Regions from separate parts of the Marisediminitalea sp. genome, predicted to be linked through region 2. Evidence: predicted binding sites of a transcription regulator. Region 2 holds the regulator's gene; the other holds the start of a gene.
What was found. Region 2 encodes sigma-54, which starts transcription at its own class of promoters, with help from an activator protein. Its sites were predicted from a motif close to GTTGGCACGNNNNTNGNNT; they were not measured.

Region 1 (7,694 bases), on a different contig from region 2:
CATTTCAGGCACGGGCAGGATTGTCAGTGTCATCGGGCTGTCCGACGCGGATTATTCAAGTCTGTAAACGTTGCGCTAGCGCAATAAATTGCCGTATTTTTACACAGCAAACTTGAATCTTGATTCTGTCATACCCATAAATGAAGCAAGGTTATTTACGCACGGTTAAAGAGGTTTTATGCGTTTAGATAGATTTACCAGCAAGTTCCAGATTGCGATCTCTGATGCGCAGTCTCTTGCTTTGGGCAGAGATCATCAGTTTATCGAGCCTGTGCATTTAATGACAGCGTTGCTAAACCAGCAAGGCGGTTCAGTGCGTTCATTGTTGGATCAGGCAAGTATCAATGTGAATGCACTTCGCTCCGCGTTGGCAGAAGCCATTGACAGGTTGCCCAGAATTGAGGGCATTGGTGGTGATGTGCAACTGGGCAAAGAGTCTGTTGTGCTTTTAAACCTGTGCGACAAGATTGCACAGCAACGCAAAGACGATTACATCACATCTGAAATTTTTGTATTGGCAGCAATTCAGGACAAAGGCCGTCTTGGCGATATCCTGAAATCGCTGGACATTACTAAAGACAAAATTGAAAAAGCCATTGATGCCATGCGAGGTGGTCAGAAAGTGACTGACCCGAATGCAGAAGATGTACGTCAGGCACTGGAAAAATTCACTACCGATCTGACCGAGAGAGCAGAGCAGGGTAAGTTGGATCCGGTTATTGGACGAGATGATGAAATCCGTCGAACCATTCAGGTATTGCAGCGCCGTACCAAAAACAATCCGGTACTCATTGGTGAGCCTGGTGTGGGTAAAACCGCCATTGTTGAAGGGCTGGCACAGCGGATCATAAACGGTGAAGTCCCCGAAGGACTAAAAGACAAGCGCGTATTGTCGTTAGATATGGGGGCCCTGGTGGCCGGTGCTAAATACCGTGGTGAGTTTGAAGAACGGTTAAAAGCGGTACTCAATGAGCTGGCCAAAGAAGAAGGTCGGGTTATTCTGTTTATCGATGAACTGCATACCATGGTAGGTGCTGGGAAATCCGAAGGCGCAATGGATGCGGGCAATATGCTCAAGCCTGCATTAGCGCGAGGAGAATTACACTGTGTAGGTGCAACGACGCTGGATGAGTACCGTCAGTATATTGAAAAGGATGCAGCGCTTGAACGTCGCTTCCAGAAAGTACTGGTGGAAGAGCCGAGTGTAGAAGATACCATTGCCATTTTACGTGGCTTGAAAGAACGTTACGAGTTGCATCATTCTGTGGACATAACGGACCCGGCGATAGTTGCGGCGGCCACGTTATCGCATCGCTATATTAGCGACAGACAGTTGCCTGACAAAGCTATTGATTTGATAGACGAGGCAGCGTCCAGTATTCGTTTACAGATCGATTCAAAACCGGAAGAAATGGATCGCCTCGAGCGCCGAATTATCCAGTGGAAGCTGGAAGAACAAGCGTTGGCAAAAGAAACGGATGATGCCAGTCATAAGCGCCTTGAAATGATCGAATTGGAACGTGAACAGGCAGAATTGAAGTTTTCCGAACTGGAAAAGATCTGGAAAGACGAAAAAGAAGCCATGCAAGGCACGCAGTCTATTAAATCTGAGTTGGAACAAGCCAAACTGGATTTAGAGATTGCCCGTCGTGCTTCTGATTTAAACCGTATGTCGGAACTGCAGTATGGTCGTATTCCTGAGTTAGAAATGAAGCTGGAAAAAGCAGCCGAAAATGAAACGCGGGAAACCCTGTTACTGAAAAACAAAGTTTCAGACGCTGAAATTGCCGAAGTGTTGTCGCGGTGGACCGGTATTCCTGTGGCAAAAATGCTCGAAGGCGAGCGCGACAAATTACTGCGCATGGAGGATGTGCTGCATAAACGGGTAGTAGGACAACAAGAAGCCGTTGCTGCTGTGTCGAATGCGATACGACGCTCACGAGCTGGACTGGCAGATCCCAATCGACCTATTGGTTCATTCCTGTTTCTTGGTCCAACAGGTGTCGGTAAAACGGAGTTATGTAAGTCACTCGCAGGTTTCATGTTCGATACCGAAGATGCAATGATTCGTATCGATATGTCTGAATTTATGGAAAAACATTCCGTTGCCCGATTGGTCGGCGCACCGCCGGGATATGTGGGGTACGAAGAGGGGGGTTACCTTACCGAAGCTGTGCGTCGCAAGCCGTACTCGGTTATTCTGCTGGATGAAGTAGAGAAGGCGCATCCGGATGTGTTTAATATTCTGTTGCAGGTGTTAGACGACGGCCGCTTAACAGACGGGCAGGGGCGCACGGTTGACTTTAAGAACACCGTTGTGATCATGACCTCTAACTTAGGTTCGGATATCATTCAGGACAAACATCAGGAAAGTCAGTACGACGAAATGAAGTCGATGGTGATGAACGTGGTAGGGCAGCACTTTAGGCCTGAGTTTATTAACCGTGTGGATGACATTGTCGTATTCCACCCGCTAGGTAAAGAGCAGATCAAGTCTATTGCTAAGATCCAGTTAGCGTCGCTACGAGCGCGCCTGGCAGACAAGGGTTACAAGTTGGAGCTTTCAGCGGCTGCCATGGACAAGCTGGCCGATGCCGGATTCGACCCTGTGTTTGGGGCGAGACCGTTAAAGCGGGCTATTCAGACTCAGATAGAAAATCCGCTGGCGCAGCAATTGCTGTCAGGTACTATATTACCTGAATCCACCATTCGGATTGATGTCGACGGTGAGAATCTGATCGTTTTCTAATACCGTAGGAATGTGAAAGAGGCTGTGCAATACAGCCTCTTTTTGTTTGATAAGAAGTATTTCTTTCGGCTTGTTAATCCAAACGTTTGAATAATGCTTCCGCGTCAGCTTTGTCTGGAAACGCTTTTTCCAACGTGTTGTTGCGGATTAATTCTTCTTTGGCTTCTTCCTTCTTACCTAATTTTTCCAATGTTGCCGCGATATGATATTGAATCGTTGGATCTTCTGAGTTCACCGCATAGGCTCTGCGCAGCGTATCCAAGCCTTTTTCTAATTGGTTAGCCGAAACCAGTAGCCAACCGTAAGTATCCAGCAGTGGTGCTGAATTATTGGTAATATCCAGCGCTTGCTTACTGTATTCCAGCGCTTTTTCTATGTCTTTACCGGCATAGATATTGGCCATGTTATTCAGGATAAAAGCACGTTGTGCGAGTTGATCCTCATCCAGAAGCACCGTATATATTTTTTCGGCTTCGTCGTATTGCTTATCCAGCATCAACGCATCAGCAAGAATCTGCTTTACGATAAGTGAACGGTTGCCACTCGCCGTAAATTCCTTTACGTATTTTATAAACTTATTTCGGTACTGCTGGTTTTGCTGCGCGAGAACATAGAGTTTCAACAGCGGCATGTTAAAACTTGTCATCGCTTGATGTGATTTTAAATAGTACGAAAAGGCACCTTCCACTTCATTTTGAGCAAAGGCAAGATCGCCGCGAAGCATAAGGTAGTTAGCATTTGAGCCAAATGTTTTTTGATAAGATGCCAATTCTTCCTTGGCCGATTCGAGACGGGACTGTTCGACCAGGAAGTTAATATACTCAGCATGTGCCTGTTCCCATTTTGGCTTGAGTTCAATGGCACGCTTGATAGATCTTTCTGCTCCAGGGTAGTCAAGCGCCGTGCGTTGAATTTTGCTCAAACGCAGCAAATCAAATGCTTGATCTGACCAGGTTGCGTAAACAACATTTAACTGAGAAGCGGCATCCGCATAGTTGCGCATTTCAATTAGCACGTCGGCTTTTTGTAACATGTACTCTGAGTTCAATCTATCAAGATTGAGAAGTTGATTTATCTCTGAAATGGCATTTTTCAGGTCGCCCGTCTGACGATAAATAGATACGAGTAGTTCACGTGGCTCCGGGCTGGATGCGTTCAGGGCCTTTGCAATTAATAGTCTGTCAACGGCCAGGTCGAACTGCCCTTCTAACGTATAAATTTGACCCAGCAGTAATAGCGCAGACAGGCTGTCGCGTTTTTCTTTTACCACAGATTCCAGTAACTCAATGGCAACAGTGCGTTTGTCTTGCTGGAAAGCGATTCGCGCTTTGACAACTCTCGCGCCCAGATGATTGGGTTCGAGTCTAAGTGCTTTATTGACTATTTCTGTGGCTTCTTCGTTACGACCTAATCGCACCGCAATGTCTGCCCGAATGATTTGATATGCGAGATTATCCGGCCATTTTTCCGTTAAATACGAGGCTTGAATAAACGCGTTATTAAAGTCACCGATTTGACCAAACAAAATGGCTTTTAATTCGGCTACGGGTTCTTCTTTGTTATTGCTTAAATTAGCTTGTAAATAATCACTCGCAGCTTGATATTGAAATTTGCTCATCAGAAGCTTGGCATGGATCAGCTTCACTTTCGTGTTATCAGGATAGGCTTTTTCAAGCTCGGGTAGCATTCGCTCACACTTAAAGTTTCGACGAATAGAGATATAGAGCTCACAGGTCAATACGGCCACATCAGGGTTTTTAATAACAACATCAATATGTTTTTCGAGTGCGGTGATAGCGTCTTTGTAGTAGCCAAAACGCAGTAGAGAATCGGCCAGCATACCCACGATTTCAGGTGACGGTGTTCGATCAGAAACGTAACGGGCTAGTTCTGTACTGGCGAGTTCATAGTTTTGGTTAATATAAGCAACAATACCTGTCACAACACTGAGCTGTATTCGCTCATTTCGTTGTTTTTCATCGAGCAAGCTTAGCTCTTGTGTCAGTTGCTGAAGGATCTTATCTGCTTCAAACTGCTGTTTAGTCAGTGCAAGAATACGTGCTTTCAATAAGCGAATTTGAATATCTGCCGGTGTTTGTTGTTCAATTTTCGCAATAACCTGACGAGCCTCGTCATATTTTCCTAATTCTGCCAGTGCAGACGCTAATGAGCGCATATACAGCGGGTTAGACGGTTGTTGAGCATCTACGCGTTCGAATGTGTCTAATGCAGCCTCTTTTTGACCCTTGGCATGCTGTAATTTTCCATAGGTGTGCAATAGGGCGGCTGAAGACGGCATTTGGGAGCGATAACTGTTTAATAACTCTTCGGCGCTTTTGAGGTTGCCAATCGATATAAGCATGTCGGTGTAAGAACTTACGGCAGCAATATTATTCGGAGACAGTTTTAATATTTGCTGGTATTCCGATTCTGCATCTGAAGGCTTGTTCTGACGAATGAATGCACTGGCTGCATTTAGCTTTAGTGCAATTTTCGTTTCGGTTGATATAGGTTGAGAGTCGGCAAGACTAATAACCAAATCATATTCACCCTGCATCAAGTAAGCGGTGCTTAAATAGGGGAGTGCGAGGTTTTTATCTGCACCTAATTGCAGAGATTCTTCAAATTCATCGATGGCATCAATAGTAAAGCCGTCGATCAATAGAATTCGGCCCATCAGTAATTTAGACGGAAGGTGATCCGGGTTATCCCGCAACGTGTTTTTCAGCAATATGTAAGCTTCACCAATCTGTTCCTGATTGAACGCGCTTAACGCAGCTTCGTATTTCTCCTGAGCCAGTGAAGACGTTGACATTAAAAGCATCGCACCGGCAAATGTGCATTTCAGTAAGTTATTCATATTGCATCTGTGTTTACTATTTAAACTTAATTATGAAGGGTTTACAGACATAAAAAAACCCCGCTAGGCGGGGTTTTTTCAGAATAGTAGCATTATTATTTTTGTACTCTGCGGCGATTCCACATAAATACGAGCGCTGCTGCCATCAAGCCTAGAGATGCTGGCGCATTCGCTTCAACCGGGGGGGTTGTAGTCGTTGATTCGTGGCTTGTCATGATACCGGCAATTTTTACATAATCCTTGCCGTGTTCATAACCGCTGCTAGAACCGAAAAACTTATTATAAGCACCTACCAACCAATACTTTGACTCGAAGCCACCACTGTTAAAACTATTCCAACCTGAAGTGGCGCCGTGGTGAATGATTTCAAATACTGCATGCGTACCTGCAGTGATTGCACTGGCAAGTGAACTCCAGGTTGAGCTGCTGTTATATGTTGGAAGCGTATTAAAACCAACAACAACCATGTCACTGTCGTTTGTTGACCAACCGATGTTCAGTTTAGTTAAAGCTACAGACTTGTTAAAATCAAAAAATAACATGTCTCGAGCACCGTCGTTGTCTACTGTATGTTGGCTACTGCCTTCATCACGATTGTAAACGAGCAAACCGTGACTGTTAGATGAGACTTTTGCATCTTCTACAGTGCCATTGCTACCTGTGTCGGCAAACGCTTTAATATCAAGGTCTAATGTGCCTTGTGATATTTCATAGGTGTTGCCGTAACCACCCGGTGTGCTCGAAAAGTTACTCGAGCTCGTAAAATCGAATGTTGATACCGTTGTCGTCGCAACGGCTTGGCTAGCTGCCAATAAACCTATTGCAATAATACCTGACTTTAGCATTTCTCTTCCTCATAAAGACTACCCATTCTTGCAATAACAATAAAGCAAAATGCGGGCCAAAATATAAAAATCAATAATTTCAATTATATATGTCTGCTTGTGTCAGTATAATTTACGGCTATGTAAAAAAAGCTGACTGTATGTGATGAGAAAGCAATTCAACATGGCATTTTCATCAGCAGTTATTTCGAATAAATAATAACCGAATAAATACCGTAATAAGGTATAAGGCTTCATACCTTGTTATTGCTCGAAAAGAAGAGAGATAAAAATCTACAGGCAACAATAAACAGAGTATGAAATAATATAGAGGAACTATTAATCAGGGAATTCTATGACAGAAAGTAAACGCAAAGGTATTTATCTACTACCTAACCTGTTAACTACCGCCGGACTATTTTCGGGGTTCTTTGCCGTAGTCTCTTCAATGAATGGTAAATTTGAAGCGGCAGCAGTTGCAGTGTTCGTTGCGATGATCTTCGACGGCCTGGATGGAAGGGTTGCTCGAATTACTAATACACAAAGCGATTTTGGTGCTGAGTATGATTCAATGGCAGACATGGTGTCATTCGGAATGGCTCCAGCCTTAGTTGCGTATAACTGGGGACTAAGCGACCTGGGTAAAATAGGATGGTTTGCTGCTTTTATATATGTAGCTGGTGCAGCGTTGCGTTTAGCAAGGTTTAATACTCAGGTCGGAATTGCAGACAAGCGATACTTTCAGGGACTGGCGAGTCCGGCTGCGGCAGCAGTTGTGAGTGGCTTTGTATGGCTCGGTGTTGAATACGACATTGATGGTAACAGCATCGGGATTATTGTTGCCTTGATTACCGGGTTATCGGGATTACTAATGGTAAGCAACTTTAAGTACAACAGCTTTAAAGAGGTGAATTGGCACGGCAAAGTCCCCTTCGTTGCGTTACTGCTTATATTGCTGGTATTTATAGTAGTAGCAACAGAACCAGCCTTGGTCCTATTTATAGTGTTTGCCTTGTACGCCATGGCGGGCCCAATCAACACATTCAGAACGGTTGAAAAAGTAACGTTGAATGATGTGGTCGGTGATCAACTGGAGGATGCTGAGTTTCCAAATAGCGAAACTAATGCAAATACCCCTAATGAAGACAAGACTGACAATGTTGAACAGGCAACAGAGAGTGATAAAAAGACGCTTTAGTAGCTAAAATGAAGTTGAGATAGATGTTTTAATAAACAAAAACAGCTTAATTGATTAAAACGC
Region 2 (7,694 bases):
TTGCTATGGGAACATTCGCAAGGCCGGTTGGCCAATCTGATAACAGGGCCAGCACCTTTTCCAGTAGTTTCCGGCTAAACAACACATGCCATTGGTATTTTTCAACAATGGGAATGAAGTCTGATGGCGGTAATACTTGTGAACTGTCAGGATCAGTAAGCCTGGCCAGAACCTCGTAGCCTACAATGGCCTGATTCAGATTGACCTGTGGTTGAAGATAAAGAATGAGGTGATTGTTGTCTATTAAGAACTTTACCCTGTCTTTATGTTGTGAATGTAGCCGAATTTGCGTGACACTGTTGGGGTCGAATACCACATAAGGCCTTTGATAATTCGCCTGACTCAATGCAATTGTACACGCTTCCAAAACGTTGCCGGGTTTCGCTTTGTTATGACATGGATAAATGCCTGCATGCCAGTGCAGGGATACCTGAGTTGACAGGCTGCGATGTACAAGGTGTGTTGGTAAGAAGGACTTTATCCACTCCGTGATCACCGGGGTGGTATCTGCCGGAACCGTAATACTGACAAAAAACTTGGCTCCGGGAAAACGGTATAACCCTGCATCTCCCGGAAGTTGGCTTTTTAATAGTAGCGCTATTTGGCTCAATAACTGATCGCCGTTGTTATAACTGTACTGGGTATTAATATCCCGAAGATTGCTGAGTTTCAGCAGTACCCAGTAGCGGCCGGTAAGTGTGTCGTTTGTTTCGGCAAGCTTCCAGTAATGATGATTTTTCAGGCCTGTCAGTTTGTCAAAATAATGTTTTGTAAACTGTTGTTTTTTGAAATCTTCGAACCGCTTCACTTTCGCAGCATTCTTTGAAATGTCAAAACAGTGAATCAATTGTTTCTTATGGTGCTCCAGGCTGGCTGGTTGGATCTCAAACACGCAATCAGGATGCTTAAAAATAGTTGCCTGTTGTTTTACTCCTGGCATTAATGGTGTCTTTAAATCAAACAATTGATATAAATTAGTACAACCGCTGGAATACGTTTTTATCAAGCGGCGTGCACTTCGGTTTGCCTGAAGGATATTGCCCTGAGCATCACAAAAGAAGGAGGGCAGACCACCATTGTTAAAAATTTCCTGATACCGGTTAACTAATTTTTCCAGTTTTAAGCTCTGTTTTTGATTGTATTTCGCCTGTTGCTCCAGAGACGACATCACGCGAATAACGGCAACAGGCAAACAAAAATTAAAGAACAAGAAGATGAGCGCGCTCAGATAAGTGTGCGTGTCTGGTAAGGTGATATCAACACCAAACAAAGGCGCGATGGGTTCATTTCTAAGCAGAATGATAAAAGGAATGATGTTGACAAGCATCCCTATCAGCGCTGCCTTATTACCGTAAAACAGGCGCAAAATTATGGGCAGCGTGAAGAAAAACAACAGACCGTACCGCGAGGACGCCAGGTCCACGGTAAAAAACAGAATGCAAAGCCCGGCTGCAATAATAATGAAGGTTAAACTGGCTGATGCAAATTGAATCTGATGTTTGCTTAGGGCAAGCGTGCTCCACAGCATCAAGGTGAAACCGCAGGTCAGGCAGATTACATAGTAGAGTTGTTGTTGGTACGCCATGTATGAGGAGTGCGCAACAATAGTAGACGTTAATACTACGCCGATAAGCAGAATAATTCGCAATACGCTCAGCTTCCAAACATCAGCATCGGTTGTCAGAAGATGCTGATCGTCGATAAGCAGGTACTGCTTTAAAAACGTGAGTATACGACTAGCCACAACGTATAATTTATTGGATTTTATAAATATTTTATTAGACGACGTTAACCCAGATACAGAGACTTGTCGAGTTGTATGAAGTAAAAAATTACATGTTTGGAATAAAAAATTCTTGTTAAAACAAAGAAGTGGACTGAATGGTCAAGGTATTGTCTGGTTAAAAAGGGCGGTTATTCGTCTTCGTTAAAACGTCCAACGATAAGCGTTTCAACGGCTTCCATGGCTTCCCTGGCCTGATCACCTTCGCAAATAATATCGACCTGTTCGCCCTGATGACTCTCTAACATCATCAATCCCAGTACGCTGTTGGCGTTGCATTCGTTGTCGCCTTTTTTGACGGTAATGGTGGCGTTGAACTGGTTAGCCAACTGCACTAATTGCGTAGCTGCGCGTGCGTGCAGCCCCAGTTTGTTTACAATAGTCAGTGTTTTTTCGATACGCATTATCGATTGAGCTCCCGATGGCGGATTTGTACGTCCGGGTGTTTATCGCTAAAGAGTTTTGCCAGTGATTGTGCCACAAATACCGAGCGGTGTTGTCCGCCAGTACAGCCAATGGCAATGGTGACATAACTGCGGTTGTTGCGTTCCAGGTGCGGTAACCAGGTGGTCAGCAGATTCTGAATTTGCCAGATAAACTTGGTAACAATCGGCTGAGACCCCAGGAAGGCTTCTACCGGTGAATCGAGTCCGGTTAAGTGTTTTAAGTCGGGCTCCCAATGCGGGTTGGGTAAGAATCGGGCATCAAACACGTAATCCGCGTCTTTGGGGATACCGTGTTTAAAGCCAAAGGATTCGAATACCATAACCAGGCGCGAGCTTTTCTTACCCAGAATACGCTCGCGGATGAGTTCTGCAAGCTGGTGGATAGACAGGTTATCGGTGTCGATGTATAAATCTGCGCGCTCGGTAACAGGCGCTAACAGCTCGCGTTCTGCCTGAATCGCTTCAGCCAGTGACTTGTTGAGTTTGGCTAACGGGTGTAGGCGGCGGGTTTCGCTGAATCGTTTAACTAATATATCGTCGCTGGCGTCGATATACACGATGGTCATAGCCCAGGACGACGGCAGATAATCCAGGATTTCGACCAACTCGTCAGGATCTTTAGGCAGGTTACGCACGTCTATACTTACCGCAACCTGATCGTACTCGTCGACCACGGTATGGGTGAGCGTCGGAAGCAGGTTAACCGGAATATTGTCGACGCAGTAATAGCCCAGATCTTCCAGTGCGCGCAATGCGACGGATTTACCTGAGCCAGATCGCCCGCTGATGATGATGAGTTTCATGTGTAGCCTGGTTCCTTGTTAGCCAGTGTATCAACCATCACACAGAGCTGCGATTACCTCTTCTTTGGTCTCGGCGCCGCGGATAGCTTTAATAATCTCTTTTTGACTGAGTTTACCTGCGATTGTTGCCAAAGTCTGCAAGTGGCCTTCCGTTTGATTTTCAGGTACCAGAATGGCAAAGAAAATATCGACCGGTTTGTCGTCAATGGCGTCGAAGTTGATAGCTGGGGTAGTCGTAACCACAACCGCCGTGACTTTGGTTAATTCAGGTAAGCGACCGTGGGGCAGGGCTATACCGTTGCCAATACCCGTACTGCCCACCTTCTCCCGGCCAAGCAGCGCGCTCAGCACGGCTTCTTTTTCGACTTCGGGATTTGTCTGAGCAGCAATGTCGCTGATGATTTCAAGAATTCGCTTCTTGCTATTGCACTGAACCGCACACTCGGTGCGGTCCAGGCTCACTAACGCTTGTATATTCATAAGGTTGGTGACTTAATGTTTTTTGAGTTTTTCCTTATGCTTGATAACCTGGCGATCCAGTTTGTCTACCATGCTATCAATTGCTGCATACATATCGGAGTCTTCAGACGAAGCAAACACTTCTGCACCACTGAGGTGAACGGTGGCTTCAGCTTTTTGATTCAATTTTTCTACGTTAAGGATCACATGTACATTGGATATGTGATCAAAGTGTCGCTCCAGCTTACTGAATTTAGTATCAACATAATTACGCAAAGAATCGGTTATCTCGACGTGATGACCAGTCAGATTAATTTGCATAGTTCGTCTTCCTTATATTTCGGCCTAAATTAGGCTCTTGCGTTGGTTAGACGGTGGAATCGAAAGTGATTCCCGGTATTTTGCTATTGTCCGCCGGGCAACTTTAATGCCTTGATCAGCCAACAATTGAGCAATCTTGCTATCGCTGAGCGGTTTACTGGGTTTTTCTGCGGCAACCAGTTTCTTAATTAATGCACGGATTGCAGTCGACGAACACTCGCCGCCTGACTCAGTGGCAACGTGGCTCGAGAAAAAGTACTTCAACTCAAAAATACCACGCGGTGTGTGCATGTATTTTTGAGTCGTAACACGCGAGATGGTCGACTCGTGCATGTCTACCATTTCCGCAACGTCATTCAGTACCATGGGCTTCATCATTTCCGGCCCGTGCTCAAAAAAGCCAAGTTGCTGTTGCACAATACAATTAGCAACTTTCATCAGCGTTTCGTTACGCGACTCCAGGCTCTTAATGAACCATTTTGCTTCTTGCATGTGCGAGCGTATAAATTGTGAATCTGAACTGTTTCTCGCCTGGCGACTCATGGCCGCATACTGCTGATTTACACTCAGCTTCGGTAAACTGTCCGGGTTGAGTTCAACTACCCAACGGCCATTGCGTTTGGTTACCGACACATCCGGGATCACGTATTCAGGCTCTTTGGTAATCAAGGCACTGCCGGGACGCGGGTTCAGTGTTTGTAACAAGCGCATGGCTTCGCGCAAATCGTCTTCTTTCAGACGCGATTTACGCATAAGGGTTCGATAATCTTTGCTGCCAAGCAGGTCGGCGTATTCTTCGATTAGCAGTTTGGCTTCGTTCAGCCAGGGGGTGTCATCTGCGAATTGTTTTAGCTGGACCAGCAAACATTCCTGAGGCGTGCGCGAGCCTGACCCAATCGGGTCGAACATTTGAATGCGTTTAAGGACACATTCCACCTCGTCCAATTCAACCAGTTCTTCCATCTCATCTTCAGTATTAACGCTCTGAAGGATATCGTCCAGGCTAACTGTTAAATAACCTGATTCGTCGATTGAGTCGATGATGGCGATGGCAATAGCGCGATCCACGTCACTAAAGGGTGTTAAGCGCATTTGCCACAGCAAATGGTCTTGAATGTTGTCGGTGGTTTCACCCTGGAAAATTTGTTCGTCGTCGTTGGACGCGGGGCCAGGAGCGGGCGCAGAGCCTGCTGAATAGTACTCATCCCAGGTGCTGTCGATGGGTAATTCGTCGGGCAGCTCGTTTTTTTCTAATGCTTCGTTGGTATCCAGGCTTTCGCTACTTGCACTGGGCTGCACGTCGTTGTCGGCATCCAGATTGCTCTTTTCGATAGTGTCGTTGTCGCTGCCTTCATCAACTTCCAGCAACGGGTTGGCGTCCAGCGCTTCCTGAATTTCCTGTTGTAAGTCCAACGTAGAAAGTTGCAGCAGTTTAATCGCCTGCTGCAACTGCGGCGTCATGGTAAGTTGTTGACTAAATTTGAGTTGTAAAGATGGTTTCATCTACTTCTTTTCTTAACGCCCTGTTATTGGATGGGGTAACGCATCAAGCTTTTTCATGTTTACCTTAACTATAGCCTGAATTGCTCACCCAGGTATACATCCTTCACTTTTTGATTACTCAAAACCTGTTCAGCGGTGCCTTGTGCAATAAGTTCACCCTGACTCACTATGTACGCTTTTTCACATACATCAAGGGTTTCGCGCACGTTGTGATCGGTAATCAAAATACCGATGTCTCGGTCGCGTAAATGCTGAATGATCTTCTTTATATCATTAACCGAAATTGGGTCAACACCTGCAAAGGGTTCATCCAGTAAAATAAACTTCGGGTTAGCGGCCAGAGCCCGGGCAATCTCTACACGGCGGCGTTCTCCACCCGACAAACTCATCCCTGTACTATTACGTATATGGTTAATATTGAATTCATCAAGCAGGGCATCGGCTTCATTTTGCCGTTGCTCTGCATTTAAATCTTTACGGGTTTGCAAAATGGCCATGATGTTGTCGAACACGCTGAGCTTGCGGAAGATCGACGCTTCCTGCGGTAAATAGCCAATACCGTGGCGGGCCCGTTCGTGCATTGGATGGCGTGTAAGGTCCATATCGCCGATGCGAATATCGCCTTTATCCAGCGGTACCAAACCCACAATCATGTAAAAGGTCGTGGTTTTACCTGCACCGTTGGGGCCAAGTAAACCCACAATCTGGCCAGTAGAGACTTCTACACTTACATCCCTTACAACCTGACGGGATTTATAGGACTTAGCTAGGTGTTTAGCAGTAAGGGTAGCCATTAGCGCGGCTCTTCCTGGTCGTCGTTGTCAGGCGTTGGCTTCTTGGGCTTTTTGTCTTGCTTAATGGCGTCAATGGTTTCGGTACTGAATACCGTTGTAACCCGGCCATCGCCGCTGCCATCGCCTTTAGCCATAAGCTGCTCTTTTTCCATGTTGTACACAATGGAGTCGCCTTTTACGACGGAGCTGTTCTGAATCAGTTCAGCCTGCCCGTTCAGGGAAATCGTGCGGCTGCTAACTTCATAGCGAATTTCAAACGCGCGGGCTTCTACGGTACGACCATCATCGAGCTTCTGGCGGTAAACCGCTGGCTTGCCGGTAGCGGAAAAAACCTCTTTTCCTTTTCCTTCGGTGGCTTCTACCTCAACCCGGTCAGCCAGAATGTTCAGACTGCCCTGAACTATTTGTACATTGTCGATAAAAACGGACTTTTTGTTTTTTCCGTCTAAGAACTGCGACTCGGCTTTGAGCTCAATCGGCTTTTTAAAATCCGACTGCTCGGCAGTGGCACTGGTTGCAATGAATGCCAGCGTCGCGCTAGTTAGCAGGCTGATAAGTGGTTTGTACATGTTGGTTTAACTCATATGTTTTATTCAGCAGGTCGGCTTTTAATCCGTTGCTTTGAATAAGAAAGTCAGGCCCGGAGATTTCAACATGAGCTTCTGACACCATGGACTGTTTGTCCAGATCTATTTCCAGATAATCGGTTTCTACCCGTTGCACAAAGTCTTCCGGGTTTTTACTCACAATCACCACATCATTTTCTAACTGGATCATGTTGTTGTCGTACAATGTGCCTTCACTGGCGACGACTTGCCAGGGCGGCTCATTAGTCTCCTGGTAGATAGTATATTGCGGAGCCTGGAAGAGCACAAAGCCTAAAAACTGATAATGCTCCATGTGCGACGAGAAAACCTGCTGAATGCGATTACCCTGTTCGTCATAAATGGTGGTTGTCAGGTTTCTTGCCTGATATGTCGGTGTGAGTGCCCGGGCGTCTTCGTCCAGCACCTGTACCGGCGGCTCTTCCAAAAAGCCGGGTAAATACAACACCAACGCCAGTATAAACAAACTGGCAATGATCAGGCCCAAGCGGTTCATACGCTGGCCCCAAGAATGCCTTTCAGCTTATCTTTGGCTTGTAAAATGGTGTCGCAGACTTCCCTGACTGCCCCAAATCCACCGGGTAACGTGGTGATCCAGTTGGCTTGTTGCTTCACTTGCGGATGCGCGTCGTTAACCGCAATTTTAATGGCAGCGTGCTGATACATACCGGTGTCGGGCATATCGTCGCCAATGGCAGCAACGTCCTGCGGTTTTACATTTAACTGTTTCATGAGAGCAGCAAGGGCATCGGTTTTGTTTTCCTCGCCCTGGATAATATGCTGAACGGTGAGTGACTTCATTCGATTCGCTACGATGGCCGACGTACGGCCGGTAATTACAGCCACGTCAACACCGGCGTTAATCAATGCCTTTATGCCATAGCCGTCGCGGGTGTGGAAGGCCTTGAGTTCTTCACCGTCGTTGCCAAGATAGATGCGCCCGTCTGAGAACACGCCGTCTACATCACATACCAGCAGTC

Region 1: a site for sigma-54 is predicted at 6,497-6,515, ahead of xdp1 (exosortase-dependent surface protein XDP1). Genes of this name have one in related genera too.

Annotation. Positions count from the first base shown of each region.
Region 1 covers NZ_CFIDRX010000081.1:10,968-18,661, forward strand. Annotated here, with positions in the region: gene pgeF (peptidoglycan editing factor PgeF) at 1-67, shown strand, start outside; gene clpB (ATP-dependent chaperone ClpB) at 179-2,749, shown strand; gene prsT (XrtA/PEP-CTERM system TPR-repeat protein PrsT) at 2,823-5,564, opposite strand; gene xdp1 (exosortase-dependent surface protein XDP1) at 5,705-6,454, opposite strand; gene pssA (CDP-diacylglycerol--serine O-phosphatidyltransferase) at 6,789-7,631, shown strand.
Region 2 covers NZ_CFIDRX010000069.1:6,612-14,305, forward strand. Annotated here, with positions in the region: gene AC4MRN_RS10600 (EAL domain-containing protein) at 1-1,744, opposite strand, end outside; gene AC4MRN_RS10605 (HPr family phosphocarrier protein) at 1,915-2,187, opposite strand; gene rapZ (RNase adapter RapZ) at 2,187-3,032, opposite strand; gene ptsN (PTS IIA-like nitrogen regulatory protein PtsN) at 3,063-3,512, opposite strand; gene hpf (ribosome hibernation promoting factor) at 3,525-3,812, opposite strand; gene AC4MRN_RS10625 (RNA polymerase factor sigma-54) at 3,837-5,315, opposite strand; gene lptB (LPS export ABC transporter ATP-binding protein) at 5,384-6,109, opposite strand; gene lptA (lipopolysaccharide transport periplasmic protein LptA) at 6,109-6,678, opposite strand; gene lptC (LPS export ABC transporter periplasmic protein LptC) at 6,647-7,210, opposite strand; gene kdsC (3-deoxy-manno-octulosonate-8-phosphatase KdsC) at 7,207-7,694, opposite strand, start outside.